3 regions of the Bradyrhizobium sp. Kon69 genome follow, and region 3 is predicted to be linked to each of the others. Evidence: riboswitches for the same ligand, from Rfam matches in the RefSeq annotation. Region 3 holds a riboswitch; each other region holds the start of a gene.
The links. A riboswitch is a leader RNA that binds a small molecule or an ion and turns the genes downstream of it on or off. The one in region 3 is predicted to bind S-adenosylmethionine.
Positions count from the first base shown of each region.

Region 1 (4,244 bases), on a different contig from region 3:
AGACGAACCCCAATCTGGTATCGCCGAGCGCCACGCCGTTGTTGGCGTGCCAGCCGCGCAGCATCGCGCGCGAGACTTCGCCCGGCACGCCGCAGATGGCAGTGCCTTTCCAGATCCAGCGCGGCGGCGGATAGCGGATCCAGGCTTTGCGATCGCTCTCATACATGTATTCGACGTGCACGCCGCCGATCCAGTTCGAGAGGTAGTGATATTGCGCGGCTGCGACTGCTGGCGGCAGATGGCTCAGCCCGAGCTTCTCCAGCCCCGGCAGGAAGCGCTCCTGCTGCTGGCGGCGGAACACGCGAAAGACGAACTCCGCAGCATCCGCCGTGCCGCGACGCGTGACCACGGTGAGGATCAGGCCGGTGAAATAGGCGTGATAGAGATCGGCAACCGCGCGCCAGCGTTTCCACTGAGCTTCCTGCGCGGGGTCAGATGCGGCGGTCATGTTCGCTCCCGATCGTTGTTTTGATCGAGTGTGTCACTGCAGCCGGTGTCGGACAAGCTGAGCCGCACGCAGGGCGCCCTGCACGCCGGCTCGCCAATTCCGCATCACGAAGTTTGCGCAGGCTTAGTTTTGCGCAGGCTTAATTTTGCGAAGCCTTGGCGGCCCGCTCGCGCTCGACGCGCTCGGTGACGTCACGCGCCATCGCCACCGATCCCTGCACCACTCCAGCGGCGTCCCGTACCAGCGCGAAGGTCATCTCGATGTAGAGCTTGCGTCCGTCCTTGTGCAGCGCGCGGGTCAGTGTCGGCTTGCCCGCAAGCTTCATCGCGCCGCTGGCAAGCGCGGCCTCGAAGCCTTTCCAATGCGCGGCGCGCAGATGTTCGGGAATGATCAGGTCGAGATTCTGGCCCAGCGCTTCGTCCACGGAGAAGCCGAACAGTGCGGACGATGCGCGATTCCAGCGCATGATGGTGCCGGAGCGATCCGAGTAGATCAGCGCATCGGCGACGTCGTCGAGGATGTTTGCGTCGAGTTGGGATGGATTGGTCATGTCAGCACCTGGTGGCCCGGATGGAGCACAGCGTAAGCCGGGATCGTGCCACAAGTGAGACTTTCCCGGATGACGCTTGCGCTCCATCCGGGCGACGGATGATCGCTACACCCGGAAATGCTTGCTCAGCTTCAGCCCCTGGGCCTGATAGTTCGAGCCGATGCGCTGGCCGTACATGGCGTCGGGGCGGGCCAGCATCTTCTCGTAGACGAGGCGGCCGACGATCTGGCCGTGCTCGAGGATGAACGGCACCTCGCGCGAGCGCACTTCGAGCACGGCGCGCGACCCCAGCCCGCCGGCGCCGGCATAGCCGAAGCCGGGATCGAAGAACCCGGCGTAGTGCACGCGGAACTCGCCGACCAACGGATCGAACGGTACCATCTCCGCGGCGTAATCGGGCGGCACCTGCACGGCCTCTTTCGACGCGAGGATATAGAACTCGCCGGGATCGAGGATCAGGCTGCCGTCGGGGCGGGCCGAGATCGGCTCCCAGAACTCCTCGACGGAATAGCCGGCGCGGCGATCGACGTCGATGACGCCGGTGTGGCGCTTGGCGCGGTAGCCGACGAAGCCGCCGCTCTTTTCGCCGGAAAGATCAACCGAGACGGCGACGCCGCCGGTGAGATCGGCATCGTCGATATCGACCAGACGCTCGGTCGCATGCAGCGCCTCGAGGTCGTCGATGTTGAGGATGGCATCGCCGGTACGGAAGCGCACCTGGCTCAGGCGCGAGCCCTCGCTGACCAGCACCGGGAACGTCTTCGGGCTGATCTCAGCATAGAGCGGACCGTGATAGCCGGCACCGATCATGTCGAAGCGGCGGGTGCCGTCGGCGATCACGCGGGTGAAGACGTCGAGCCGTCCGGTCGAGCTTTTCGGGTTGGCGGCCGCGACGATCTCCGGCGGCAGCGCGAGACTTTCGAGCAGCGGCACGATGTAGACGCAGTTGGTCTCCAGCACCGCGCCGTCGGCGAGGCTGAACTCGTGCAGCTTCAACTCGTCGATGCGCTCGGCGACGGTGGCGCCGGGACCGGGCAGGAAGCTGGCGCGAACGCGATAGGCGATGTCGCCGAGGCGCAAATCGAGGCTCGCCGGCTGGATCTGGCTTTCGACGAAGTCGTAAGCGGGCAGGATGAGACCGCCCTCCGCCATCGCCGCGATCATGCGGTCGGGCAGGATACCATTGGCGTCGGCGGCGACCGTGAACGTCAACCCGGGGTCCTCATCAGGGATCAAACACATCCCGACATGCGGGAAATATGAGCGTTTTACGGCTATCCGATGGACGTCTTGACGGAAAGGGCATTGCGGAATATGAGCATGACTTATCCCGTGGTGATTTGAGCCGGCCGGCTTGCAGCCACGTTAAATAAGTCGCTAAACAGGCCGGGGACCTCTGTGATCCCGGCCCGTGGAAATATTCCAGGCCGGTTTTTTTGTGACCATTTCGATGGTCACTTCAGGAGGTCCTATGTCGAAGTCCCCGGCGCCAACCGCCCACTACCGTCCCGAAACTCGCCTGGTTCATTCCGGCACCTTACGCTCGCAATATGGCGAGACGTCGGAGTCGCTGTTCCTGACCCAGGGCTACGTCTACAACAGCGCCGAGGAGTGCGAGGCGCGGTTCAAGGGCGAGGACCCCGGCTTCATCTATTCACGCTACTCCAATCCGACCATCTCGATGTTCGAGCGGCGCATGATCGAGCTCGAGGGCGCCGAGGCGGCACGTTCGGCGGCGACCGGCATGGCGGCGGTGACGACCGCGATCCTGGCGCCGCTCAAGGCCGGCGATCACGTCGTGGCCTCGCGCGCGCTGTTCGGCTCGTGTCTCTACGTCGTGCAGGATTTGCTGCCGCGCTACGGCATCGAGACCACGCTGGTCGACGGCCTCGATCTCGACCAATGGCAGCGCGCCATGAAGCCGAACACCAAGACGTTCTTCCTGGAGAGCCCGACCAACCCGACGCTCGACGTGCTCGACATTCCCGGCATTGCCGAGATCGCGCACAGCGGCGGCGCGCGGCTCGTCGTCGACAACGTGTTCGCCACCCCGATCTGGCAGAGCCCGCTCGCGCTCGGCGCCGACGTCGTGGTCTATTCCGCGACCAAGCACATCGACGGCCAGGGCCGCTGTCTTGGCGGCATCATCCTGTCCTCGGAAGCGTTCATCGCCGAGCACATCCACAATTTCATGCGCCAGACCGGCCCATCGATCTCGCCGTTCAACGCCTGGGTCCTGCTCAAGGGTCTGGAGACGCTCGCCGTGCGCGTGCGCGCGCAGACCGAGACGGCGGCGCGCATCGCGGACGTGCTGGCGAGCCATCCGAAGATTTCGCGGCTGGTGTTTCCCGGCCGCGCCGATCATCCGCAGGCTGCATTGGTAAAGAAGCAGATGCGCGGTGGCTCGACGCTGGTCGGCCTCGAGGTCAAGGGCGGCAAGCAGGCGGCGTTCCGCGTGCTCAACGAGCTCAAGCTTGCCAAGATCTCGAACAATCTCGGCGACGCCAAGAGCCTCGTCACGCATCCGGCCACCACGACGCATCAGCGCCTCAAGCCGGAGGACCGCGCCGCGCTCGGCATCAGCGAGGGCTTCATCCGCTTCTCGGCGGGGCTGGAGCACGCGGACGATCTGATCGAGGATCTGACCGCGGCGCTGGAGAAGGCGTGAGCTTGAATCGTAGGGTGGATTAGCCGAAGGCGTAATCCACCAACTTCGTTCGGCATTCGCTGAAGCATGGTGGGTTACGCTAGCGGACTGCGCTTCGCGCAGCCGCGAGCTAACCCACCCTACCGCAGCGGAGCTCACATCGGCCGGTACGTCCGCACGTCCGCGGGCACGTTGACGCCGAGCTTGATCTGGCCGACGGAGCGGATGATGTCGTCGCCGAGGAGCTGGGCGAAGCAGGCATAGCCCCAATCGTTCATGTGCAGGCCGTCGGCGATCACGAAACTCTCGACCGGAAGCGATTGCTTCTCGTGCCAGTCGCGCATCACCTCGAAGCGCGGGAAGATGCCGACGTGACGGAGCTCGGCGACCTTGCCGAGCAGCTTCACCATCTTGCCGGCGCTCTCGGCGCGCTGGTTGACGGCGGGCGAATATTGCGGATCGACCAGCACGACGTCGGTGCCGCCGGCAGCCTGGATGCGGCTGATGCCGTCCTCGACCAGCTTGGCGGTATCGCCGGGATCGAGATTGCGCAGCACCGCATTGGTGCCGACCTGCCAGATCACCAGATCCGGATGCAC
Region 1 is NZ_JBVVOS010000022.1:31,583-35,826, reverse strand. It holds gene AC0L3U_RS26830 (hypothetical protein) at 1-448, opposite strand, end outside; gene AC0L3U_RS26825 (PAS domain-containing protein) at 588-998, opposite strand; gene AC0L3U_RS26820 (2'-deoxycytidine 5'-triphosphate deaminase) at 1,104-2,240, opposite strand; SAM riboswitch at 2,321-2,400, shown strand; gene AC0L3U_RS26815 (O-succinylhomoserine sulfhydrylase) at 2,470-3,666, shown strand; gene AC0L3U_RS26810 (SGNH/GDSL hydrolase family protein) at 3,801-4,244, opposite strand, start outside.
Region 1: another riboswitch for S-adenosylmethionine. It lies ahead of AC0L3U_RS26815 (O-succinylhomoserine sulfhydrylase); the one in region 3 lies ahead of metX (homoserine O-acetyltransferase MetX).

Region 2 (4,244 bases), on a different contig from region 3:
GTCGCAAGGCGCCCGTCTGAGATCACCGCGTCGGCGTTCTGCATGCGCCAAGTCCCGCGGTCGCGGTGCCCGGCAGAGGTGTGAGGCGTTCGCTCATGGTCGAAGCTTAGTCGAGCGCGGGAAGACGCGTCTAGTCTAACGCCGCGCAAGCCAGAACGCTTGAGAGAGGACTGTTTCGTAATCGTAGAAGGTTGAATCCGGCAGTCGCGCGAGCGCAGCGGACGCAATCTCGATGTTCGGAAGGACCGAAGGCACGATCAACAAAGTGCGGGTTACGTTCTCCTTCGCGATTAGCATCGGGTGCTTACTATAGATATTCGCCTTGACGCACGCGTCTTTCCAGAATTGCAGGCCTTTGCCCGTTCCCCTGAAAATCCAACTGCTGAGGTCCAGGGACCTTACGCACTTGCACTCGATGTAAAAGAACTCCGATAGACGTTCGGCACCGGGTGCGGTCGGGCTGATGTCTCCTGCCTGCCATGCGAGGTGTTTCCCCGTCTTCTGACCCACGGTCGCCCGCCCGCCGCTCATCGCGGACCTCCAGAACCAATCTTCGTGGAGACCTCCAGAAACCCAGAGGGAAAGCGACTTGCAGACTGACCGCTCGAACGACGCGCCTTTTACCGCGCCCCGCCCGGGCTTGAGCGGCCTCTTCTTTCGCGCCGCCTTGTTCGATGGTCTTGGAATGTCACTTACCCCTGCAAGACGGCCGATGTGTTCGACGGTCACCGGCATAGCAAACGATGGGTTTCTGTAGAAATGACTAAAGCCGGCCTGGTTAATCGGCGTTAAAAGAAGATCGATGTTGCGTCCGGAAGGATTCGAGTTTTGGTGCACCGGGTCGGAAGGTGAAGATTCGCTCAGCCGCTATCCGCCCGCCAAGCAAGCTGGCGTCGCCCGCCGACCGGCGGATTCTTCGCAGCGTCTTTTCTGCCTTGGAGGTGAAGTTCTCATTCGAGATTTTGATCGAATGTCGGAGGGTGCGACCGCGAGTGATGAAGATTATGGTCCGCCCCGAACACGTTCTCGAATCCTTGCCGCCTACCAGTTGAGAGTCTGAAGCTGATCGCCGCGACCAGCGCGCTTCGCCATTTAGTTGAAATTCAGTCCATCCTGACGTGTTTTAAAGACGTTCGGCGCAGCAGGCGAATCGACCCTTCTATGAGGTGGACTCACAATTTTGTGACAGGCAAGTTGAGCGTCAAACGCGCTTCGACAGTGGGTCGTGTCATCAACATCCGTCCGAGGTCGAAGATTATAACCTGCTCGCGCAGCATGCTCAATCATGCAAACTAGTAGATGATAGCCGCTCGCACAGGGCGCGCGACCGCGTTGTCCAACGGGCTGATAAAGCTTCCAGCGCCGATGGTAGTGAACACCCCGTAGGCTGCCCCTGCCGAGCTCACGGGGGAATGTTCGGCGCCAACGGCGCGACGCAGACGTTTGCAGGGAAGACGCCTGCCGCGGTTTGCGCGATCGCGGGCGCTTCCCTGTCGATGCCGGCCATGGCGTGCCGAGGTGCGAAGTGTCTCCCAGCCGCGGGTCGGGTCACGTCGCGCGCCGGCGAGCTTTGCGAAGCCTGCCGGCGTGCCGTCACCCCTGTCACAATTGTATGCTTTTTGTACGTGATTGGACCTATCTGAAGCCGCGCAGGCCGCTCTAAGGTTGCCCCAGGTTGCGCGAAAATGCTTGGTTATATTGAGTCTAAAGGGCCGGCGCGCTCCTTGAAGGAAGGCCGGGGTTTCTTTTGTGCGAAGATTAATCTGCGCAGCATACCGCTCAGGCCGTTTTCCTCTAATGAAAGCGCTCGCGAGAACCTCGGACAATCCGCCTCGATCTCCAGGAGAAGGTACTAAGACGCCCGCCTCTTTATCTAATCGCTGTACGATACGGTCCTCGAAATCTCGACCAAGGATGGCCCATGCTTGCTCCCGCACGTCCTTGATGATGGGAACAGAAGCGAGTTCTTCATCGCTAGAAAGCTCGTATCGAACTTTGCGCTCGCATCGATACTGGAACCACGACTTAACCGTAGAAGCACTCAAACCCTTCGGCATCGATTCCCTTTGAAACTCTGAGCGCGTTGAATGCATTAGATGCGCATGGCGCCACGCGAGATCACTAGTCTTATGTCCATTGAACGCACTGGCCCGAGACGGCGGCATGACCCGCGCACGAGTAGGCCGCCTACGCAGTTGTCCTCGGCGAGCACCAAACGGTGTTTCTCGGCCAGCAGGATGTTGGCCACGTCCAGCGATAGTCGGTCTCGTCTCCCCGAGGAGATTAACAGTTGGTCTGACGCTGCCAAGGTGCTGGGACCTTAAACTATCGTTTTGGTTGATGCTGAAGAAGTATAGATGGCGATCAAGAACGTCCAGATGATCGGAACTAATTGAAATTGCAAAAGAAGGGACCGCTATCCAAGCGGCATCGGCGTGCTGAACGCCAACAATGTGGCCGGATCCTTTGGACGCGACTGATCGAAATGAGGTGCAGCCTTTTTTCGACAGATTGCCTTGCTGAAGGTCCCCTGTCCACGTACCTCGGCCAATTCTGGATCCGCCGCGCGACCTGACTTTCGTTTTGACATTCGATAACGGCATGCTAACGCTGATTTTGCATCCTGAGAGGACCTGACGGTCCCGCCAACCAGCCTTGACCGGCAACGGTGGCACGACGATGTGGCCCGCAAGGGCAACAGTAGGTCGCCAGCCCTCCAGATGCGTGTGCAATCTCGGGGTTTTTTATGTCAAATCGTCGGTCGGGTCTTCGCGCGAAGGCTGGTCAATCCGTTGTGGAAATTTGCGAGAAGAAGGAGCCGAGCGCGCTGCCGGCCCGCAATTCCGGTCCATATCTTACCGCGCTAGGGGTCTATGGCTTCGGCGAGATCGAGCCGGTCATCCTCGCTGCGCTGGTCACCGGGGATCCGCTGCTGTTGATCGGTGCGTCGGGTACTGGCAAGACCTACCTGCTCAACTCGCTGTCGGAGGCGCTGAATCTTCAGCATCGGCACTACAATGCCAGCCTGATCTCGTTCGATGACCTGGTGGGCTTTCCCTATCCCGATCGCGAGGGGACGGGAGTGCGGTTCCTCCAAACGCCGGCCACCGTGTGGGGCGCTGAATCGGTGCTGATCGACGAGATCAGCCGCAGCAAGCCCGAGCAGCGGCCATGACTACGGCGGCCATGATCAGGTCCTGATCTGTGAGAACGCCAACGTGACGGGCAATTGCCGCCCGCAACAAGGCCATCTCTCCAAGGTAGTCAGATGAAGGAATCGCCGTTAATGCCCGTGATAGACGGTCTATGGCCCGAACTCGTTGGTCCCAGTAGTCAGTAATTCGTGGCAGCATCCAATCTTGCATAGCTGGCTACCCATGGCCTTCTTTTTCAATCGTCCCCCGCGTCCAAGGAGACCATATCTAGTAGCAAGTCGCCGCGAAGCTCCGATTTGGGCGGCAAGGCTCATGAGAGGTCAGCAGCGCCGCCTAATCTATCGTTTTTGCCGTATAAATCGCGGTCGGCGTTTGAGTTTGCGCGCGAATGACAGGCCAGTAAAACGGGGTGCCTCTCCATCCCTTATCTTCGTTGCCGTTTTGTCGCAGCAAGAAAAGGATGGGTTGTTGGACCGCGAACTGCTTTGCGAGCTGTCCTTCGGTTCGTTCGGAATCCGGCGTTTCGATGAAAGTCGCATGTGAACTGGCGCTTGCAAGACGCGAGGAGTTTCTGTCCGTTGCAGCCCAGAGCCACACTTTGCCACGATCGCTGGGGTTGATCGCTTGATGGCTCAGATGAGTGAGTGCGGCCTCCGCAGCAGGCCAATCAAAGTCCGGCGTTTCATCATCCTCAAATTCTAGAGTGGGCCTGATTTGATCCAACAAGTAGGTTGCTGTTTTAAGCGGTACCAGCGTCGGACGTTCGCCATTGAAACCGCATACCGCTTCGATGCTGGCGTCCAAGGCCTCGATGGTTGCTCCTATGCCACGCGCCCCTGTGCGATATCCGCTCTGGAACCCGATCGGCAGCAGCCGCTTGTTGGGTCGCAGAGTCTGCGTAGTTGCCACCAAAATCTTATTTGGGCTGCACGGCACGATCGATCCGTCCGTAGCCTTGCGAATGAATTGAATTGCTCGGTCGCCGCCCGCCTCAACCGTCTCGCGCAGTGAAGTATCGAATTCCTCCATTTGCTCCATCGCGTAACGTATCGTCCGCGACGTATAAAATCTTGTGACTGCCAACTCGGC
Region 2 is NZ_JBVVOS010000010.1:3,205-7,448, reverse strand. It holds gene AC0L3U_RS14910 (putative PDDEXK endonuclease) at 136-735, opposite strand; SAM-I-IV-variant riboswitch at 2,614-2,712, shown strand; gene AC0L3U_RS14905 (hypothetical protein) at 2,747-3,175, shown strand; gene AC0L3U_RS14900 (Z1 domain-containing protein) at 3,489-4,244, opposite strand, start outside.
Region 2: another riboswitch for S-adenosylmethionine. It lies ahead of AC0L3U_RS14905 (hypothetical protein); the one in region 3 lies ahead of metX (homoserine O-acetyltransferase MetX).

Region 3 (4,244 bases):
GGCCGATGCGCAAGAGATTCTCGAGCACGACCTTGGGCTGCCGCGTCGCCTGCAAGGTTTGCGACAGGATCACGTAGTCAAAGGCGTCATCCGGATAATTCACGAGGTCGGTGTCGGCATCGCCCTGCACCACCGCAAGACCCTTGGCGACGCAGCGGTTGACGCCCTCGCGCGACAGCTCGATGCCGCGGCCGTCGATGCCGCGGGTTTCCAGCAGCTGGAGCAGGTCGCCCTCGCCACACCCGACGTCGAGCACTTTCGAGCCCGGCTTGACCATCTCGGCCACCAGCACATGGTCGGCGCGAAAATCGCCGGGCTGCCCGGTCGCAAGGCCGCCGAGCGGCAGCGCTTCCTGTACAGACATGACTAGCCGTCCTTTAAGCTTTCTTGGCGGTGAGCCCGCGCGCCTTGCCTGCCGACTGCAAGAACGCACGGGCGATGTCGAAGAACTCGGGCACGTCGAGCAGGAACGCGTCGTGACCGCGATCGGTCTCGATCTCGGCGAACGACACCCGCGCGCTCGACGCGTTCAGCGCGTGCACCAGCGCCCGCGATTCCGAGGTCGGGAACAGCCAGTCGCTGGTGAAGGAGACCACGCAGAACCGGGTCTGGATTCCCGCGAACGCCTTCGCCAGCACGCCGCCATGGTCGCCGGCGATGTCGAAATAGTCCATCGCGCGGGTCAGATAGAGATAGGAGTTGGCGTCGAAGCGTTCGACAAAGGACGAGCCCTGGTAGCGCAGATAGGACTCGACCTGGAAGTCGGCGTCGAACGAGAAGGTCGGCAGCTCGCGGTCCTGCATCCGCCGTCCGAATTTGCGATGCAGCGCTGCGTCGGAGAGATAGGTGATGTGCCCGGCCATGCGGGCGACGGCGAGGCCGCGATGCGGATGGGTGCCGTGATCAACGTAGCGTCCGCCATGCCATTCCGGATCGGCCATCACCGCCTGCCGGCCGAGTTCGTGGAAGGCGATATTCTGCGCCGAATGGCGCGTGCTGCATGCGGTCGGGAGCGCGGAGAAGACGCGATGCGGATAGGCCGCGGTCCATTGCAGCACCTGCATGCCGCCCATCGAGCCTCCGACGACGCAGAGCAGCGTATCGATGCCGAGGCGGTCGAGCAGCATGGCCTGGGCTCGCACCATGTCGGGGATGGTGATGATCGGAAAATCCAGGCCCCACACTTTGCCGGTCGCCGGATTGGTCGACGCGGGGCCGGTCGAGCCCATGCAGCCGCCGATGACGTTCGAGCAGATGATGAAATACTTATTGGTGTCGAGCGGGCGGCCGGGCCCCACCATGATTTCCCACCAGCCCGGCTTACCGGTCAGCGGGTGCACATTGGCGACGTGCTGGTCGAGCGTCAGCGCATGGCAGATCAGGATTGCGTTGGACCGCTCGGCATTGAGCTCGCCATAGGTCTGGTATGCGATCTGGAACGGGGTGAGATCGACGCCGCAATCAAGCGGCAGCGGCTGGTCGGCACCGAAGCGTGCGACCTGGGAGCTCGGATGATCGACTTCGTGCGAGCGCTCGTCGGCGCTGATCGCGGGACTGGGAATTGGCTTGATGCCCATCTCTGACCACTGACTCGTTTGCGATCGGGGTCCGATCGCGACTGACATCAGGCCATGAAAAACCCGGCCTGAACGATAGGTTCGGCCGGGATCGAAAGGGTCCCCGGCCTGTTTAGCGAGTTTTTTAACGTGGCTGCAAGCCGGCCGGCTCAAATGACCACGGAACGGGTAAAAACTACCGTCTCGGACGGTTTTCGTCAAGTCGCGGCCCGGATCAGCCAAATTCGCCTGTCGCGCCACGGGCGGAAAGGGCCCGATTTCCCTTTGCATTTCTCTTTGCTTTCGCAGCCCCGACTGCCTAATCAGGATATCCATCACAGCGGTGACAGCTCGACTGATCCGCATTGAACGCCTCGCAACAGCACCTCACAGACATGTCCCAACGTCCGCCCGCGCCACCATCGCTCCAGGAATTGCGCAAGGAGATCGACGCGATCGACGAGGGCATGCATCGCCTGCTGATGCAGCGCGGCGACATCATCGACCGCCTGATCCAGGTGAAGCAGACCCAGGAGGTCGGCTCGGCGTTCCGCCCGGCACGTGAGGCCTCCATGATGCGCGACCTCGTGCAGCGCCATCGCGGCATCCTGCCGCTCGACACGGTCGAGAGCATCTGGCGCGTCATCATCGCGACCTTCACCTATGTCCAGGCCCCGTTCTCGGTCCACGCCGACATCTCGGCGAGCGAGCCGGCCATGCGCGATTCCGCGCGATTCCATTTCGGCTTCACGGTGCCTTATGTCGCGCATTTCAGCGCGCAGGCGGCGGTCGAGGCCGTCGCGAAGTCCAAGGGCGATCTGGCGCTGGTCTCGGCGACTTCGAGCCGCACGCCGTGGTGGCTGTCGCTGGAAGAAGCCGGCGCGCCAAAGATCATCGCGCGACTGCCCTTCGTCGAGCGCGCCGACCATCCGGCGGCGTTGCCCGTGTTCGCAGTCTCGCGCGTCGCCGACAGCGCGCTGGTGACGGAGGTCGAGACCTTCAGCGTCCGCGTGTCAGGGTGGAACGCCGAGGTCGCACGCGCCCTGTCGCCGCTCGCCGAGATCGTGGCGGTGCCTGACACCGCCTTCGACGGCGCCGCGCTGCTGGTCTCGGTCACCGCGACGAGCAGCCTCGACAAAATCAAGGCTGCCCTGATCGAAGCGGGGGCCTCGGTGCGCTCCACGGCCCTCGTCGGCAGCCACGCAACGCGCTATACGGTGCCCCCGACCGGGTCGAAATCGTAAGTCGCGAACCGCTTAAGCCAGTCCGGAGTTGAAGATGTCCCGCCCCGTGCCAAATCCCGGCATTCTCGATATTGCGCCCTACACGCCCGGCAAGACTCCGGTGGCAGAGCCCGGCCGCAAGGTGTTCAAGCTCTCGGCCAACGAGACGCCGTTCGGGCCCTCGCCGAAGGCGATGGAGGCGTTCAAGAACGTGGCGGATCATCTGGAAGACTATCCGGAAGGGACCTCGCGCGTGCTGCGCGAAGCGATCGGGCGCACCTTCGGGCTCGACCCCAACCGCATCATCTGCGGCGCCGGCTCGGACGAGATCCTCAATCTGCTCGCCCACACCTATCTCAGCCACGGCGACGAGGCGATCTCGACCACGCACGGCTTCCTGGTCTACCCGATCGCCACCATGGCGGTCGGCGCGAAGAATGTCATCGCGGCCGAGAAGAACCTCACCTGCGATGTCGACGCCATCCTCAAGGCGGTGACGCCGAAGACAAAGCTGGTCTGGCTCGCCAACCCCAACAACCCGACCGGAACCTACGTGCCGTTCGACGAGGTCAAGCGCCTGCGCGCCGGCCTGCCCTCGCACGTGCTGCTGGTGCTGGACGCAGCCTATTGCGACTACGTCTCGCGCAACGATTACGAGATGGGGATCGAGCTGGTGGCGACCACCGAGAACACGGTCGTGACCCACACCTTCTCCAAGATCCATGGTCTCGCGGCACTGCGCATCGGCTGGATGTTCGGCCCCGAGCACATCATCGATGCGGTCAACCGCATCCGCGGTCCCTTCAACGTATCGACGCCGGCCATGTACGCCGCCGTTGCCGCGATCGAGGACACCGCGCACCAGGCCATGTCGAAGCAGTTCACCGAGACCTGGCGCAACTGGCTGACCGAGGAGATCGGCAAGCTCGGGCTGAAGGTGACGCCGAGCGTCGCCAATTTCGTGCTGATCCACTTCCCGACCGAGGGCAAGACCTCGGACGCAGCCGACGCCTTCCTCACCAAGCGCGGGCTGGTGCTGCGCGGCTTGAAGAACTACGGCCTGCCGCATTCGCTGCGCATGACCATTGGCACCGAGGAGGCCAACCGCCTCGTCGTCGAGGGCCTGCGCGACTTCATGGCCGGACGATGAGCGCGACCCCGCACTTCCGGCGCGTCGCGCTGATCGGCTTCGGCCTGATCGGCGGCTCGATCGCGCGCGCCGCGAAGCTCCAGGGCCTGGCTTCCGAGATCGTCACCACCGCGCGCTCGGAGAAGACGCGCGCGCGCGTGCTCGAGCTCGGCATCGTCGATCAGGTCGTTGCGACCAATGCAGAAGCCGTGAAGGACGCCGATCTCGTTATCCTCTGCATTCCCGTCGGCGCCTGCGGGCCGGTGGCGCAGGAGATCGCCGCGCATCTCAAGCCTGGCGCGATCATCTCCGACGTCGGCTCCGTCAAGGGCGCCA
Region 3 is NZ_JBVVOS010000003.1:399,993-404,236, forward strand. It holds gene metW (methionine biosynthesis protein MetW) at 1-364, opposite strand, end outside; gene metX (homoserine O-acetyltransferase MetX) at 378-1,577, opposite strand; SAM riboswitch at 1,669-1,748, opposite strand; gene AC0L3U_RS06305 (chorismate mutase) at 1,952-2,800, shown strand; gene hisC (histidinol-phosphate transaminase) at 2,835-3,929, shown strand; gene AC0L3U_RS06315 (prephenate/arogenate dehydrogenase family protein) at 3,926-4,244, shown strand, end outside.